DNA from 3 places in the Buttiauxella sp. BIGb0552 genome. Region 1 is predicted to be linked to each of the others. Evidence: predicted binding sites of a transcription regulator. Region 1 holds the regulator's gene; each other region holds the start of a gene.
The links. The regulator Fur, encoded in region 1, represses iron uptake genes when iron is present. The targets are predictions, from matches to a motif close to ATAATAATGAGAACNACTATCAA.
Positions count from the first base shown of each region.

Region 1 (6,082 bases):
TACCGTTGGCTTGCGTGATACTTGGGCGAAAATGGGCGAATAGTCCCTTTTTACTAGGTCAATATCTGACAAAAACGCCGCAAATTGCGGCGTTTTTTTTCGCTTTATAATCATTTGCTTAAATATATCTTCACATTCGCGTTGCGAATTAATGTTATTTACACTTCTTCCTCTCTACTTTTTATGGTCAACCTCGGAACATTAAAAATTCTTATTTTAATTATGTGAGCGCTCTCATATAGAGTTTTGTATTTTATAAATAGTAATTATCAAGATAAAACTCTTGTGTCGTTATTTGTTACAAATGCTCATAAATTATGTGCTCTCTGTCATAATATCGGAATGAACTCTTACAAAGTCATTGATAATTCGCGTCGCGAAAAATAGTCTTAAGGGCAGCAGTAATGCGGGCAAATATTCATAACCGCTTTAGCCGTTAGGCATTTTTACTTTTTTTCGCCATAAGGCGTCTTTTAACGTCCGGCGATTATTGATACGTCAAAGAGGAATAATATATGCGTACGTTTAGTGGCAAACGTAGTGCACTGGCGCTTGCAATTGCAGGTGTCACGGCTCTTTCAGGACTTGTAGTCATCCCTCAGGCAAGCGCAGCAGGCTTTGTTGATGACTCGACTCTGACCGGTGGTGTTTATTACTGGCAGCGTGAGCGTGACCGTAAAGATGTTACGACTGATAAATATGAAACTAACCTTGCGCATTCCACCTGGAACGCCAACCTGGACTTCCAGTCTGGTTTCGCCGCTGACATGTTCGGTCTGGATATTGCGGCCTTTACTGCTATCGAAATGGCAGAAAATGGTAACAGCGGTCACCCGAACGAAATCGCATTCTCCTCTGTAAACAAAGCTTACGACGAAGATTACTCAGGTGATAAGAGCGGTATTAGCCTCTATAAAGCCGCAGCTAAATTCAAATACGGCCCGGTTTGGGCACGTGGCGGTTACATTCAGCCAACCGGGCAAACCTTGCTCGCACCACACTGGAGCTTCATGCCTGGTACTTACCAGGGCGCTGAAGCCGGTGCAAACTTTGATTACGGCGATTCTGGTGCGCTGAGCTTCTCCTACATGTGGACCAACGAGTACAAAGCTCCATGGCACCTGGAAATGGACAAGTTCTATCAGAACGACAAAAAAACCAAAGTTGAATATTTACACTCTCTTGGCGCGAAGTATGACTTCAAAAATGATTTCATTCTCGAAGCGGCATTTGGGCAGGCTGAAGGCTACGTTGATCAGTACTTCACCAAAGCAAGCTATAAGTTTGATATCGCGGGCAGCCCGTTAACAACCAGCTACCAGTTCTACGGTACGCGTGACAAAGTTTCAGATGGCAGCGTTAACGATCTGTACGACGGCACTGCATGGTTGCAGGCATTGACTCTCGGATACAGAGTTGGCCAGGTTGATTTGCGTCTTGAAGGAACTATTGTTAAGGCCGATGGCCAGCAAGGTTACTTCCTGCAGCGTATGACCCCAACTTATGCATCTTCAAACGGTCGTCTTGATGTGTGGTGGGATAACCGCTCTGACTTCAATGCCAACGGTGAAAAAGCAGTATTTGCAGGCGCGATGTATGACCTGAGCAATTGGAACCTGGCAGGTTGGGCAGTGGGTGCTTCTTATGTGTACGCATGGGATGCTAAACCAAGCTCTAAACCAACCACTGACGGTTACTACGATGCTGATAATCGCCTGAAAGAATCTGCGTACAGCCTTGATGCGTTGTACACCGTTCAGGATGGTCGTGCGAAAGGCACGCTGTTCAAACTGCACTTCACTCAGTACGACAACCATTCAGACATCCCAAGCTGGGGCGGTGGTTACGGCAACATCTTCCAGGATGAGCGCGACGTGAAATTCATCGTCATCGCACCGTTCACCATCTTCTGATTCGAATCCGGGCGTGAAAACGCCCGGTTTTCTTAAGGATATCAAACATGAAAAAAATCGTTCTGACTGTGGTGATGGCGTTAGGTTTAAGTGCGTGTGCGCAGCAACAACCTAAAACGGCTCCGGAAGACACAAAACTAAAACAAGCGTATAGCGCCTGTATTAACACCGCAGAAGGCAATCCGGATAAAATTCAGGCCTGCCAAAGCGTATTGAATGTGTTGGCTCAGGATAAGGAACACCAGGAGTTTGCGAAGAAAGAAACGGTTCGTACCCTGGATTACCAGAACTGCATTCAGGCAACACGTACCGGTAATGACCAGGCCGTGAAAGCAAAATGCGATAAAATCTGGCAAGAGATCCGCGCCAACAATAAGTAATCGCTGTATTCAGGCAATAAAAAAACCGATGAGCTTCCTCACCGGTTTTTTTATTGCCTGACACCCAACTCTGGGTGCCGGAGGTGCAGATTACTTTTCGCTGATTTCGTGTGCGTTTTCGTCGGTACGGCAATCACCTTCAGCACAATGACCATAAAGGTACAGGCTGTGGTTAGTCAGACGAATACCATGACGTGATGCGATTTCACGCTGACGGGCTTCGATTGAATCATCGCTGAATTCAATTACTTTGCCGCAGTCCAGGCAAATCAGGTGGTCATGGTGATGCTGCTGTGTCAGTTCGAATACGGATTTGCCGCCTTCGAAGTTATGGCGCGTCACAATGCCTGCATCATCAAACTGGTTTAGTACACGATAAACGGTGGCGAGACCAATCTCTTCGCCCATATCAATCAGACGTTTATATAAGTCTTCCGCACTGACGTGGTGGTTCACCGGCCCCTGCAGCACTTCAAGGATTTTTAATCGAGGAAGCGTGACTTTCAGGCCGGCCTTCTTTAATGCGGTATTATTGTCAGTCATGCGGAAATTGTCCTGTTGCTTAACGATTCGCTCGGAGTCAGGGTGAGCGTTAAGATGAATGCGTCTCATTATAGAACTGCCCCTTCTAAATGGGAACCGCAAGTATTATGCATAACCAAGTTAAAAAATTGCGGTTGAGTCGCGATTTGATGGCCTTGATAGCTATTTGTCAGGAGTTCATTGTACAGGGACAAGCTGAAAAGTTAAAAATTTGTAGCAATTATTTTAATCGGAAATAACTATCAATGTGGCGAAACCCAATAGTCTCGCCGCATTGATGCCCATCGCCCTTGAATATGCAGGTTTATTGCCAGCCTGCATCTTAAAGTAGCCTGGGTTTAGAATCAGGCGTTGATGATATCAGCCAGGTTGAGCTCATCAGAAACTTGTTTAACCCATTTCTGAACGCGTTCAGCAGTCAGTTCTGGTTGACGGTCTTCGTCAATCGCCAGGCCAACAAAGTGGTCATCGTCTGCAAGACCTTTAGATGCTTCGAAATGGTAACCCGCAGTCGGCCAGTGACCGACGATAGCTGCACCGCGCGGCTCAATGATGTCGCGGATAGTGCCTAATGCGTCACAGAAGTATTCTGCGTAGTCTTCCTGGTCACCGCAACCAAACAACGCTACCAGTTTGCCATTGAAATCAACTTCTTCCAGAGTTGGGAAGAAATCGTCCCAATCACACTGGGCTTCGCCGTAGTACCAGGTTGGAATGCCGAGAAGCAGAATGTCGAAGCCTTCCAGGTCTTCTTTGCTGCTCTTAGCAATGTCATGCACCTCAGCAACATCTTTACCGAGCTGTTTTTGAATCATTTTCGCGATATTTTCGGTGTTACCAGTGTCGCTGCCGAAAAAAATGCCTACGATTGCCATGAGTAAAATAACCTCTTGATACTTAATGGTATGGTGGCTGCTATTTGGCCACAGATAGGGCAATCATAGCAGAACACTTCGTGGTGCGGAAACTGCTATCGCCCCGGTGTGCACAGACTGCAAAATCGCATACCAGGACATAGCACTAAAACTAACTGAGATGTTGCTTCAGTTGTTCGAGAAGTATCTCTTCAATCAATTCACTACGACTGATATTGCGCGCTTCAGCCAGCTGATTGAGAGCATCTACCGCATCGTTATTGAGCTTTAGCTCCACTCGCTTCAGGCCGCGTACTTTATCGCGCTTGAGTTGGTTGCGTTTGTTGATACGCAATTGCTCATCACGCGTTAGCGGATTGGTTTTTGGTCGCCCCGGGCGACGCTCGTCCGCGAACAGATCTAATGTAGTACGGTCCGTTTGTTCTTTTGCCATGATTAGACTACTGACAGGGAATTCAGGTGGCACGGAGCGGGGTGCTCTGGCGCAATTTAGCGCGCAATCATACATCAGCATGGCTTGCGCGCCAACGCGTTAGCCACATCTTGCGGCCAGTCGGTTTGTTTTTAATCAGTTTGCCGCTGTTGTGTCGATAAAACGATGGATTGCGCGCAAAACAGCATCAGGTTTTTCTGCGTGAACCCAGTGTCCGGCACCTGCAACCACATGAGCACGCGCCTGAGGGAACTGTGAAAGCAACTGGCTACGATGCGATTCATTAACATAAGGAGATGCGCCGCCGCGAATAAATAGCGAGGGTTCATTCCATGCAGGAATGTTTTCCCAGCCGACAATATTCTCATATTGCTCCCATAGCACCGGCACGTTGAATTTCCATTCGCCATCGGCAAAGGATTTTAGCAAGAACTGAATAACACCTTCTTCATCAAGATACTCGCGCATCACGGTCGCGGCCTGCTGCCGTGTTTTAACGCAAGCGGCGCTGACGGCATTTATTGCAGTGAAAATTTCATCGTGGCGGCGCACCTGATAATCCACCGGTGCAATATCAATCAGTACTAATTTGTCGATACGCTCTGGGGCAATCGCCGTCAAAGCCATCGCCACTTTGCCACCCATTGAATGGCCAATAATAATGGCTTTCTCAAAGTCATATTCATCGAGCGTTTCGACGACATCCTGCGCCATAGCAGGGTAGTTCATCTCAGAGCTTTGTGGTGATAAACCGTGGTTGCGCAGATCGATTTGCAGCAACGTATGATCCTGCCCAAGGTCACGGGCCAGCACGCCCAGGTTATCAAGGCTACCAAAAAGACCGTGAATAAGAACGATGGGGGAATTACTAGTCGATTGTTGCGCAGTTTGCAGGCGAGCATTCAATTTCATGGCAAAGTTCTTTTTTTTTACTTCGTGTGGTTAGGGTATCATAACGGCATCCTGCCGCACTGCCGCAAATTTCCAGTTTAGTCTGACTTTGTGGTGTGACAAAAGCTTGGCGCTACCCGAGGTTGGGATTTGTCCTTATAATCCCAATTACTTGCATTCAGAAAAGATATCGCACTGGATTAAGATGAAAACAATTGAAGTTGATGACGAGCTCTATCGCTATATTGCCAGCCACACGCAGCACATTGGTGAAAGCGCGTCCGATATTTTACGGCGCATGTTGAAATTTACCGCCGGCCAAACCCCAGCTACACCTGCAATTACCGGCCAGACAGGCGCAACTGCTGCACCTGCTCCGGAAGCCAAACCCGTAAATAAAGCACGCGATCGCGTTCGTGCGGTTCGTGAATTATTGCTGTCCGATGAATATGCGGAGCAAAAGAAAGCGGTTAACCGTTTCATGATGGTGCTTTCAACTCTGTATACACTTGATGCTCAAGCTTTTGGTGAAGCGACTGAATCGCTGCATGGTCGTACACGTGTCTATTTTGCAGGTAATGAACAGACGTTGCTGCAAAATGGAAACCAGACCAAACCTAAGCATGTTCCAGGAACGCCATACTGGGTTATTACTAACACCAATACTGGCCGTAAATGCAGCATGGTCGAACACATCATGCAATCAATGCAGTTCCCGGCGGAATTGATTGAAAAGGTTTGCGGCACAATTTAACACCTCGTGTCAGAAGGAAAGGCCAATGGCTAACCACCCTCGTGCAGGACAACCGGCACAACAGAGCGATTTGATTAACGTAGCCCAACTGACGGCTCAGTATTATGTACTGAAGCCCGAAGTGGGGAATAGCGAACATGCGGTGACGTTCGGAACATCCGGTCACCGTGGTAGTGCGGCACGTCAAAACTTTAACGAGCCTCACATTCTCGCAATTGCTCAGGCGATTGCAGAAGATCGTGCAAAAAATGGCATTACCGGGCCGTGCTATGTGGGTAAAGATACTCACGCGC
Region 1 is NZ_SODY01000002.1:511,897-517,978, reverse strand. Features, by position in the region: gene glnS (glutamine--tRNA ligase) at 1-43, shown strand, start outside; gene chiP (chitoporin) at 516-1,913, shown strand; gene chiQ (ChiQ/YbfN family lipoprotein) at 1,961-2,293, shown strand; gene fur (ferric iron uptake transcriptional regulator) at 2,384-2,836, opposite strand; gene fldA (flavodoxin FldA) at 3,181-3,711, opposite strand; gene ybfE (LexA regulated protein) at 3,863-4,144, opposite strand; gene ybfF (esterase) at 4,280-5,056, opposite strand; gene seqA (replication initiation negative regulator SeqA) at 5,241-5,789, shown strand; gene pgm (phosphoglucomutase (alpha-D-glucose-1,6-bisphosphate-dependent)) at 5,815-6,082, shown strand, end outside.

Region 2 (6,082 bases), on a different contig from region 1:
CACAATTCCGCCGACAATGATCACAATCAGCAACAGGCTCGGCACCGCTTCCATGGTGACTTTCATCGCCATGCCTTTTTGCAGAGCAAAAAACACACGGTAGTTATTACGTTTGGCCACAACCAATGTAACCAACATACAGCCCACGCCCCACATAACTCCCGCCACCAGGCCACCGGCAAATAGTGCAGCAATGGACGTTCCACCACTCGCCAGTGCATATAAAATGAATGCGGTAGTCGGCGGAATCAGCATCCCTGTTGGCGCTGAGGCGATATTTACCGCCGCGGCAAAGCTACGGCTATAACCCTCTTTTGCGCTCATTGGCACCATAACGCCACCAATTGAGGTCGATGCAGCAATGGCTGAACCGGAAATGGCACCAAACATCATGTTGCCGATAATATTGGTATAAGAAAGTGAACCAGGCAGTTTTCCGGTAAACAGTTTGGCGAAGTTAACAAGCCGGGTCGCGACTCCTCCGCTATTCATTATCACCCCAGATAATACGAAGAATGGCACTGCTAATAAGGCAAAGCTGTCCAGGCTGGAAAACATTTTCTGTGCAGTAGCAAACATTGAAATATCAAAAGGTAAAGCCAGCATCATTGTTCCGCATGACGCAATAACGATGCAGATACCAATAGGAGCGCCCATGGCGAGGAGCACTACAAAAACACTTACCAGCGTGAAAGATGCAAGGATTGGATCAATCATGTTGATTCTCCATGGTAGTGCTGGAATCCATCTCTGTATTCATTGCTTTGCACAAATCCAGAATGTTCATCAGGCTGTAAGCAATAATCAGAATGCCCGCGACTGGCAGAGCGTAATAGATTTTCCCCATGGGAATACCTAGCGCCGGTGAGATTTGTAGCATCGATATTGAGGATATTTTCAGGCCACCGATAATCAGTACCCAAATGGAGAAGGCCGCGAAGGTCAACTGCAGCACAATCATCCACCAGCGGCGAACGGCTGGGGACACTTTGTCGACTAATATTGTCAGGCTAATATGCTGATTCTTCCCGGCAACGTAGGCCATTCCCAGCATTGAAAGCCATACCAGTGAAAAGCGTAAAAGTTCTTCTGAGGTGGTGCTTGGCACGCCAACAATATAACGGCTAATCACCTGCCAACAGGCAATACACACCATCGTTGCCAGCAACAGACAACAAATACTGCCAAGGATTTGATCGAGTATCTTTCTTAACGTATCCATAATCCGAACCTGTAAAATTAGTGTTTTGCTGATTGAATATTTTGATACAGCGAATAGAGAGCAGGCTTATCTTTCAGCCCCTCATAAATTGGCTGTACAGCGTCCTGGAAGGGTTTTTTGTCGATTTCAAAGAACTCCACCTTGAAGTCTTTCATCGCTTGTTGTCGGGTTTTTTCGATTTCCTTATCCCAGGCTGCTTTCTCAAACTCAATCGATGCTTTTACTGCTGCTTTAACAATTTTTTGCTGTTCAGGTGTCAGCTTTTCCAGGGTTAAAGAGCTCATTAACAGAATGTCGGGGATGCGGGTGTGCATATCGTAGGTGTAGTAGCGGGCAACTTCGCCGTGACGGGCGATAGTCAGAGCAAATTCGTTGTTCTCGGCTCCATCCAGAATGCCCTGTTGAAGAGAGGTATAAACTTCAGCCTGACTCATCGCGATAGGTGATGCACCCAGCAGCTTAAGCGTGCGAATAGCAGTGTCACTTTGCATGACGCGGATTTTTTTGCCGCGAAGATCTTCTATCTTACGGATGGGCCCCTTGCTCATATAAAAGTTGCGGGCGCCTGAGTCATACCAGCCGATGCCGAAAAAACCCTGTGCGACAGTAGACTGATAAACTGGCTCCATCACATCAGCGTTATCCATTACTTTGTAATATTCTTCAATATCAGCAAACAGATACGGCAGGGAAAACACGCCATACATAGGGGAGAAGCTTTCCATCAAACCGGATGAAACTTTGGTGATATCGACAACCCCAACCTGTGTCAATTCTACCAGTTCTCGTTCACCTCCAAGCTGAGCGTCGGGAAAGTAAATAACCTTCACTTCACCAGCGGTTTTCTCTTCGATTTGTTTTCCCAAAAAATGAAGCGCGTCTTTAACTGGCTGGCTGTTTTCAGCATAGGCAAGGCGTAGGACGGTTTCAGCGTTAGACCTAAAAGCCAGAGTAGCTAAACAGCATAAAAGTAGAGTATTCACTGTCCGTGATATGTTCATAACTCCCTCGTGATGATTATGGTTTTTCCTGGAGCGAAAATACGAGGATAAGCCGAGCAACACCTTGTGGATTTTGCCAGAACGAGGAGAAAGGTGGCGCTGTGAGAAAGATTTTGAAAGCGTGTTTCACATTTCAGGATTTTCAGCATTTTACGCTGAGAGGCAGGCGCATCAACGTTCAAACCATTATTTTATTCAGATAGATAACGAAAAGTTATAACCATGCTAAAAGTACGGCATTGATAATCATTTTCAATATCATTTAATTAACTATAATGAACCAACTGATTACGCGGCGTTAACAGCTTGTTCGCCGTTCGATAATATCCCTTAGACCTTCGAGTTACAGGAAGGCGGCAAGTGAACGAATCCCGATGATCTTAGTAAACTAATGATTCGGATGAGTGAACGCAGCCAACGCATCTGCAGCTTGAAGGGGGACGGGTATAAATGGAGATGATGAATATGAGTTATACACTGCCATCCCTGCCTTACGCATACGACGCCCTGGAACCACATTTCGACAAACAAACGATGGAAATCCATCACAGCAAACACCACCAGGCGTACGTAAACAACGCGAATGCAGCGCTGGAGTCTCTGCCAGAGTTCGCAAGCCTGCCAGTTGAAGAGCTGATCACTAAACTGGATCAACTGCCAGCAGACAAGAAAACCGTTCTGCGTAACAACGCAGGCGGCCACGCTAACCACAGCTTCTTCTGGAAAGGCCTGAAAACTGGCACCACCCTGCAAGGTGACCTGAAGGCGGCCATCGAGCGTGATTTCGGTAGCGTTGATAACTTCAAAGCAGAATTTGAGAAAGCAGCAGCAACTCGCTTCGGCTCTGGCTGGGCGTGGCTGGTACTGAAAGGCGACAAACTGGCTGTGGTTTCTACCGCAAACCAGGACAGCCCACTGATGGGCGAAGCTGTTTCTGGCGTTTCCGGTTTCCCAATCGTGGGCCTGGACGTTTGGGAACACGCTTACTACCTGAAATTCCAAAACCGTCGCCCTGACTACATCAAAGCATTCTGGGATGTAGTGAACTGGGACGAAGCAGCAGCACGTTTTGCCGCTAAAAAATAAGTTGCATTGCAGCTGACGAGAGGCGAGCCTGATGGCTCGCTTTTTTTATGTCTGTTGCAGGGAGGTTCAGATGCACTATTCGCTAAACGTTTATATCGGCAAAATTCGTGAATATCAGGGCAGTAGGCCGAGTGCTATTGCCAAATATCAGGTCGATGGTGAACTTAAACTCACCGAACTGGGCCTTGAAGGCGATCAGCAGGCTGAAAAAGTCATTCATGGCGGGCCGGATCGCGCGTTATGCCACTACCCGCGTGAACATTATCTTCACTGGACGCGTGAATTTCCCGAACAAGCTGAGCTTTTTACCGCTCCGGCCTACGGTGAAAACCTATCGACCGAAGGCCTGACAGAAAAAGATGTCTATATCGGCGATATTTTCCGTTGGGGAGAAGCACTGATTCAGGTCACGCAGCCGCGCTCACCCTGCTTCAAGCTGAATTACCATTTTGGCATTAGCGATATGTCTTCTTTGATGCAGGAAACGGGTTATTGCGGCTGGCTTTATCGGGTCGTAATGGCGGGAAATGTATCGACGGAATCACCACTTGAGCTGGTTTCTCGCGTTAGTGATGTGACGGTCGCAGAAGCGATTGCGACAGCATGGCATATGCCATTTGATGATGAGCAGTATCACCGGTTACTTTCGGCTGCAGGGCTATCCGTGAGCTGGACGCGAACTATGCAGAAACGGCGTCTGCTAGGGAAGATCGAAGATAATTCCCGGAGATTGTTTGGGAAATAAACCCCAGATACGAAAAAACCCGCCGAGGCGGGTTTTTAAATTCTTAGCTTTGCTAACGTTAACCTTACAGGTTAGTTACGTTACCAGCAGCTGGGCCTTTAGCACCACTTTCGATGGTGAAAGACACTTTCTGGCCTTCGTCCAGAGACTTGTAGCCATCAATCTGGATAGCAGAGAAGTGTACGAACACGTCTTTTGAGCCATCGTCAGGAGTGATGAAGCCGAAGCCTTTGTCAGAGTTGAACCATTTTACGAGACCAGTCATTTTGTTAGACATAGATATTACCTTTTAAATTAAATTTGCCTTCCGGCGCAATTGGAATGTTTTACAGATTTTTTAAAGCGATAAAGGAAGGTAGATCACGTCGAAGGGTATCTATGATAACTCTTTGAGGACTGCGCTACTAAACTGCTTAAGGGTCTGTGCTTCAAACCGATGAATGCATTAACTCATATAACAGTAGTGAATAACAAGGTTTATTTTAGCCGTCCGCAGGGCTGGAGCTCAGGCCATCTGCGGTCTGGAAACTCAGAGTAGCGGTAAACTCAGTAAATAACATTGTGGCGATAGAGCGCCGATTCGAAATCTTCCTTCATGCTTGCATAGAGTAAAATGCCGATTTCAGAATGGTTGCTGTCGTCATAAAAACAACGATACTCATTTTCCACATCCAGCCACTCACGAATCCTGACACCTTTGTCCGCGAGAGTACCGTTTATACGATATCGGGTTGGGTCCTCTGAAATAGCCGCAACCGAACGTAATAACAGCGATTCAATGAATGTTCCAGCAGCCTCAACACCGATAAATTGTGACTTAAAGAATTCAATATCCTGCAGGCTTTTCACCGCAGTTTCGGTAAGTACAATGTGGTGTTCCTTCACTTTATACTCCCTGTTTATTTCCTTGCAGTACGGAGTCGTTGGAGGGCAGCTTCAGGCGAAACCGTTTTCCCTTCTGTCACTTCGTGCTTGGCCTTCATCACCAGTTTTAATAGCGCGTTGCTCTGGCGTTCGCGTAAACGCTCAGCCTCTTCCAACTGGCGCTCAGCGGCTGTCTGAACAAAGAGTTCCGCGACACCGTTTTTCGTGACGTAAACGCCGCCCTCAAAAAGCTCAGGGTTGCTTAACCCTTCTCGGGCAGTCTTTTGGGACATTGTATTTGGCATGAGAACTCCTCATAACGGACAGTTAATGACGAGTTTATGAACAGCATCAGGCGGTGTCAAATTTATGACAAATTTGTACCTTGGGCAGGAATTAAGTGCGAATGGGGAATGCTAAAGAGGGAGAATATTCCCCGCCTTGCGACGGGGAAAACAGCAATTACTGCATTGAAGTTTGAGCAGCAGAATATGCCTGCATAAATGCCTGATGCTGTGAAGCCAGCGGAGCAATCAGCGAGTTGTACTGGCTTGCCTGCTGTGAGGTTGGGAACTGAATGCCACCAGCAGTAAAGCCAACTTGAGTGCCCTGCTGCTGGATGAAGTTACCCACTTGCACCAGTTGTGCTGTGAAAGTTTGTGCCGCAGGGATCAGTGGAGCCATTGCGTCTGCCGGAGCAGTAACCACTTTCTGATAAACCTTGTCGTAAACAACTTTCAAATCGTCAGGCTGCTTTAAGGTGGAACGAGCGCTGTCTGCCTGCATTTTGGCATTCTGCACCTGTTGGCCCAACACGTTCAGTGAACCGTTAGCCTGGCTCAGAGGTTCACGCTGAGTCATATAATCTTGTGGTACACGAATGCTGTTTACGCTATCGGCGACTGGCTTCATGCCGTCATCCATTGCCTGGTTTACCTGTTGGGCAAAGCCATACAAAATCGCGTAATCAGAAACCAGCGGACCGAATTGTTTTTTCTGATCCGTTGTCAGCGTTGGCAGGCGTTCACCGCTGCGCATCGCTGTGTTTTGTAAGAAATCGATAAACGCTTTACGTTGATCGCCTTCTTTATCAAAACAGCCACTCAGACTCACCACCATTAAAATTGCCGCAAGCGGCGCAAACCAGCGTGACCAGGACTTACC
Region 2 is NZ_SODY01000005.1:130,152-136,233, forward strand. Features, by position in the region: gene EDF88_RS15785 (TRAP transporter large permease) at 1-717, opposite strand, end outside; gene EDF88_RS15790 (TRAP transporter small permease) at 710-1,222, opposite strand; gene EDF88_RS15795 (TRAP transporter substrate-binding protein) at 1,240-2,223, opposite strand; gene sodA (superoxide dismutase [Mn]) at 2,689-3,309, shown strand; gene yiiM (6-hydroxyaminopurine reductase) at 3,380-4,054, shown strand; gene cspA (RNA chaperone/antiterminator CspA) at 4,119-4,331, opposite strand; gene EDF88_RS15815 (hypothetical protein) at 4,601-4,939, opposite strand; gene EDF88_RS15820 (hypothetical protein) at 4,954-5,223, opposite strand; gene EDF88_RS15825 (DUF3053 domain-containing protein) at 5,381-6,082, opposite strand, start outside.
Region 2: the regulator Fur is predicted to act here: its motif matches at 2,463-2,485, upstream of sodA (superoxide dismutase [Mn]).

Region 3 (6,082 bases), on a different contig from region 1:
TTTTTCCACTCACCGAGTATTTGATCTGCAGTGTGAATAACCATCTCATTGTTAAGTGTGGTAGAAATGAGGTAACAGGTATTCTCTAAGGTGAAGAATATATTATCGGTAAATTCAGCGTCAGAAATTAGCACCTTCACCTTTTTCCAGCGAGTGGGAAACTCAGTGGATTGGAAGAGTATCACTTCTTTTCGCTCTGAAGACTCCGGAATCATAAACAGATTATCGTTTAGATAAAAAAGATAAGGGAAGGATAAATGGCACTTTAAATCATCAAACCCTTCTAGTTTGATATCTTGAATCTCATTAAGATTTTCGTCAAGAACCCGACATCTGAGAATGCCTTTAGAATTTAGAAAGCTAAGTGCTTCATAGAAAAGGTAGATTTTATTATCTTTCTCTATAATAAAAGGATCTGCCTGGAAGGTATATTTTTTCTTAAGTAATTTTGCTTGTGAATTATTTAAAATATCCAGAGTATTTTCAGGAAAAGAATGGGAGCTATTTTTGATGATCATGATATCCCATGATTCATGGAAAAATAATTTTCTAATTAATTTATTGTTTTTACTTAACATTTTATCATATTGTCCATATTAGTTATTGCAAGTAACAGGAAAAACATGACGCTTATTATTATAAATAATGCTTAACAATCGATGTGTGGAGCAGCTCATTGCACCAGCAAGTAGCCATAGAAAACTGACATGAGAAGGTGCTGAATTGGAGTATAGACGCTTAACAGATATCCGCCACAGAGTAAGGTTTTTAGCAGAAAAGTGATTATCAGGGATTACTGAAGGGAGAGGGGGAGTTTTAGTTAAGGAGAACCGGCAAGTACAAAATATACTTGCCGGAAATATTTTATTAAGCTTGAGTATCGAGGGTAGAAAGCTCTTTATCTACGAAATAGAGACCTTCGCCGCTTTTTCCAACCAGGCTTAATTTATCCAGTACGGACTTGAACAACTTCTCTTCTTCATGCTGTTCAGAAACATACCATTGCAGGAAGTTGAAAGTTGGATAGTCCTGAGATGTCATCGCAGCATGAGCCAATTCATTAATCTTGCGAGTAATTAATTGCTCATGTTCGTAAGTAGCGTTGAACAGGTTATCTAAAGATGAGTAGTCATTGTCTGGTGCCGGGACTGCATTAATGCGTGGCAAACTTCCAGTGTCAGTCAGGTAAGCAAACAGACGCTGCATATGCTCCATCTCTTCCTGAGCATGGCGACGCAAGAAAGCAGCAGCCCCTTCAAAGCTATGGTAGCTGCACCAGGCACTCATTTGTTGATAAAGCAGGGAGGAATAAAGCTCAAGATTCATTTGTTCGTTAAGTTTTTCGATCATTTCAGCTTTTAGCATGGTGCGCTCCACAAGAATGTATATTTAACAATGTCGCTACTTTAATTTTATTATTTCTATAATGCAAAGGAATTGTTAATTATATTATTGTAATGAGAATGGTTGTTAATATTATTTCTTTTTTATAATTAATTCGTTCTGAAAATAAGAATTATTACTGTTTATTTATGGGTCAGAAGATAAATCTTAGCTAACCCTAATTTTAATGACGTTAAGGTGATTGTTCTATTATTGAACAACACTCTCATCTTTCAGATACCGCTCCATTCCCACTCCGCGACACTGGTACTCAAGCGTTACTTTTTGGCTCAGGCACACAGAGCCACTGGTCACGCTACAGGTTTTGATTGGCTCTCCGTAAGGATATGCGGCGATATAACCCCACTGCTGGCATTGGTGGCTGGCTGCTGATTGCGCAACATAAGTATCCACTTTCGCCGTTTGTAATGGCGCAAGGTCAAATCCCAGACGAACCACACCCACCACTTCACTACTTTTTACGGGCACAGGCGTTTTATTCACCGTACATCCAGCTAATAACGCCGTGGTTAAAATTAAATAAACAGTTTTCATTATTCTGATGCTCGAATGACTTTTTAATGATTTTAGCACGCACAAAAATGAAAAATGACCAACAGCATAAAGCTGTTTAATTTCAATTAGGGCGAAGTAAATGGATTTTCCTAACATAAATTTTGGGGCTTAATAATGGTGAGAATGGGCATCACCAATATTTGTGGGGTGATTAAATTTTGATCACAACTGCCATCAAGTTTGGCTGAATCGTGCCGACAATACTGGTAATGCACGGTCTACTCTCAGTATTGGTATACAAAAACCGAATAAACGGAGCTGAGGTGACTACAGCTGGTGCAGGAAAGACTTTTTATTATTTCACCAGGAAAATACAAAACATGAAGTTTATTCGTAATATCAAAATCCGCGTCATGGTGGTGCTGATACTGATCTTCTCGTCAGTGGCGTGGCTCGGTGTTTCCGGGCTGGCGCTGTGGTTTTTACATGATTTGCAACAAAACCTGGTACTGAATGCGCAACAAGAAATGTGGATCGGTATCGTTCGTTTCTTGCTCGGGGCTTCGGTGTTAGCAAGCATTGCCATTACGTTGGTAACCGAGCGCTATCTTTATTTCTGCCTGGTGAAGCCGGTCGAGAACATTCGCGCACATATGCATATTCTTGCGCGTGGTGAACTCGAAACCCAATTACCTGATTTAGGCAGTAACTGCATTGGTTTGATGGTTTCACCGATCCAAAAAATGCAGTCGAATTGGGAAAAAGCCGTTTCCAACATTCGTTCCAGCGCTCACACCATTCGCGGAAATGCCACGGAAGTGGCTGAGGTGAACAACGAATTGTCTTCTCGTTCTGAGCAACTCGCCGCAGCGTTAGAAGAAACGACTGCCAGCATGGAGCAATTGAGTAGCACGGTTACGCTGAATGCTGAAAATGCCAGCCACGCGAGCGTACTTGCAAAAAATGCGACTAAGACGGCAGTAAACGGCGGGGAGTCGGTAAAAAAAGTGATGACCACGATGGAGACGATAACCAGCAGCTCTCATAAAATTGTCGATATCACCACCGTGATTAACAGCATCTCCTTCCAGACCAATATTCTGGCGTTGAATGCTGCAGTTGAAGCCGCTCGGGCCGGTGAGCAAGGGCGAGGTTTTGCAGTAGTAGCAAGTGAGGTACGTAATCTCGCTCAACGTAGTGCAGTGGCGGCGAAAGAGATAGAAACCTTGCTCAAAGAGTCCGTTGATAACATTCATACTGGTTCTGAACAGGTGAAGAAAGCGGGTGAAGCGATGGGGGAGATTCTGAATGCGGTCACTCAAGTGAACAATATTATGGGCGATATTGCCAATGCGTCGGGTGAGCAGAGCCAGGGTATTGGGCAGGTAGGGGTTGCAGTAAGACAGATGGATGCGGTCACGCAGCAAAACGTCAATCTGGTTCATCAATCTGCACTTTCGTCAGTGGAACTGGAAAAACAAGCGCACCAGCTTAACGATATTGTGTCGATGTTTCGCATCGCTAAACCCGGCTGAAAATGTGGGAATACTCTCAGTTGAACACAGAAGTGTGAGCGCACCTTAATTTTTTAAAACAAAATTTCATTAAATTTGAAAGTGTGTTTGTGAGCTAGTATCGTTAGTGCATACCAAAGCTATTCACCACGGAAAATCCCGTGACCCAATCAGGAGACGGAAATGAAAATAGCACTGATGATGGAAAACAGTCAGGCTGGCAAAAATGCAATCATTCTTAATGAGTTGCAAGCGGTTGCTGCTGAGAAAGAGTACCCGGTTTACAACGTAGGTATGAGCGATGAGCAGGATCACCACCTGACCTACATCCACCTCGGTATTATGGCCAGTATCCTGTTGAACTCTAAAGCTGTAGATTTCGTTGTGACCGGTTGCGGCACAGGTCAGGGCGCAATGATGTCTCTGAACATCCACCCAGGTGTGGTTTGTGGCTACTGCCTGGACCCTGCTGATGCATTCCTGTTCTCACAAATCAACAACGGTAATGCGTTGTCACTGGCATTCGCTAAAGGCTTCGGCTGGGGCGCTGAGCTCAACGTTCGTTACATGTTTGAAAAAGCATTTACTGGCCGTAAAGGCGAAGGCTACCCGATTGAGCGTAAAGAACCACAGGTTCGTAACGCCGGTATCCTGAACCAGGTTAAAGCTGCAGTTGTTAAAGAAAACTACCTGGACACCCTGCGTTCTATCGACCGTGAACTAGTGAAAACCGCTGTGACCGGCGAACGCTTCCAGAAATGTTTCTTCGAAAACTGTCAGAACAAAGAGATTGAAGCATTCGTACGCGAAATCCTTGCTTAATCTCTTTTAGCCATGCTTACGGCCAGCCTTTGCTGGCCGTATTTTTTGTGCCAACACCGCTTTAACTCGTGGCGCTTTTAGCGCCATCCTTCGATTCGCCCGCTAAAATGTGGAACTGGCTCTTGCGGCCACCTTTGATGTTCGGCAGCCATATGCTGCTCATCCCAATGTTTACTGTTTATTCCTTGCTCCGGCATTATTTCCGGCCAGTCTTGCTGCACAGCACTGGTTTTTGGATAAGGGTTATGCAAAGAAGGGTTGGTAAGAGGTTGGATCTCAACAGCAAGAGCTTGAGACCCTATCAGCGATAACATCATCAGTAAGAATATCGATAAGCGTTTCATAGTGGCCTCACACACCTGACCTATAGTTAAGTGTAATTGAGGCCAGCGACCGGGTTAGTGTTTTTTCGACACACAGCTACCCGCATTGTGTGGTAAACGCAGCAGATCAAACAAACCTACCAGGCAAATGAGCGTAATCATCACAAAAGAAATCTTGATAGAAATGCCTGGGATTGCAGTTAAATCGAGCCACTGACTGACTTTCTCCCCCAGACGAATCCCTATCGCACCAAGCGTAATTCCCAGCCCTACAGAAAGCTGTGTGGCGGTACTAAATAGCGTGTTGGCGTAGCTCATTTGCGTGGATGGCACATCTGAAAAGGCGAGGGTGCTTATGCCCGTAAACTGCATCGAACGGAACATCCCGCCAAAGAAGAGTATTGCTATGGTCGCCCATGCTGCGGTGTGCGGAGTAAGAAACGCACAAGCCAGCAGAGAAGCGACGTTCAGAAGGCCATTAATAATGAGTAATTTCTTGAACCCTAATGCGCGAATTAACGATGTCGTTGCAGGTTTCATCGCGAGATTTCCGGCGAAGACTGCCAATACCAGTAAGCCCGAATGAAAAGCATCCATTCCGAAACCAACCTGGAATAGCAACGGCAATAAAAAAGGGACCGCGCTGATGGAGGTACGAAATAAAGAGCCCCCGTACATCGTCACACCAAAGGTCTGTACCTTTAAAGCATCAAGGCGAATCATCGGGTGCTTAGCGTGTTTAAAGTGCCACAGTGAGAACCACAGCGCCGCTGCACCTAATACCAGCAAGCTCACAGTTGGCAGCACCTTAATTTGCGATTGCCCAAGCATTTCCAGGCCGTACACCAGGCTAATCATTGCCACCGCAGTGCCGGTAAAGCCAATGCCGTCAAACGGGCGGCGGTCATCATCATGAATATCGGGAATCAATCGCCACGCCAGCGCCATGGCAATTAACCCAAGTGGTAAGTTGATATAGAAAATCCAACGCCACGACGCGTAGCTGGTGATAAATCCGCCCAGAGGAGGGCCAATAATAGGAGCAACCAGCGCGGGCCAGGTGAGGGTGGCAATCGCGGTGATCAGTAAATGCTTAGGGGTTGTACGCAGCACAGCCAACCGCCCGACTGGCACCATTAGCGCACCACCGATCCCCTGTAAAATGCGCATCGCGACAAACTGCTCAATCGTATTGGCCATGCCGCACAGTACCGAGGCGAAGGTGAAGATCCCTAGTGCCAGGGTGAAAACTTTACGTGCGCCAAATCGGTCCGCAATCCAGCCGCTGGCGGGTATCAATACCGCCAGAGTCAGCAAGTAGGCACTCATACCGATATTCAGATCAACGGCATCAACACCAAAAGTTCGGGCCATTTCCGGCAGCGCGGTGGCAATGACCGTCCCATCGAGAAATTCCATAAAAAAAGCGCCAGCGACCAGGAGTGCCATTCCTGAAATGCCACGCTTTGCTGCCGGAGAAGGGGAGTTAGTCATGAGTGAAATTCAAAATTAAAATAATGTTTT
Region 3 is NZ_SODY01000007.1:147,477-153,558, forward strand. Features, by position in the region: gene EDF88_RS19845 (hypothetical protein) at 1-578, opposite strand, end outside; gene ftnA (non-heme ferritin) at 868-1,365, opposite strand; gene yecR (YecR family lipoprotein) at 1,594-1,887, opposite strand; gene EDF88_RS19860 (methyl-accepting chemotaxis protein) at 2,280-3,434, shown strand; gene EDF88_RS19865 (RpiB/LacA/LacB family sugar-phosphate isomerase) at 3,597-4,235, shown strand; gene EDF88_RS19870 (hypothetical protein) at 4,313-4,579, opposite strand; gene EDF88_RS19875 (MFS transporter) at 4,634-6,052, opposite strand.
Region 3: the regulator Fur is predicted to act here: its motif matches at 1,458-1,480, upstream of ftnA (non-heme ferritin).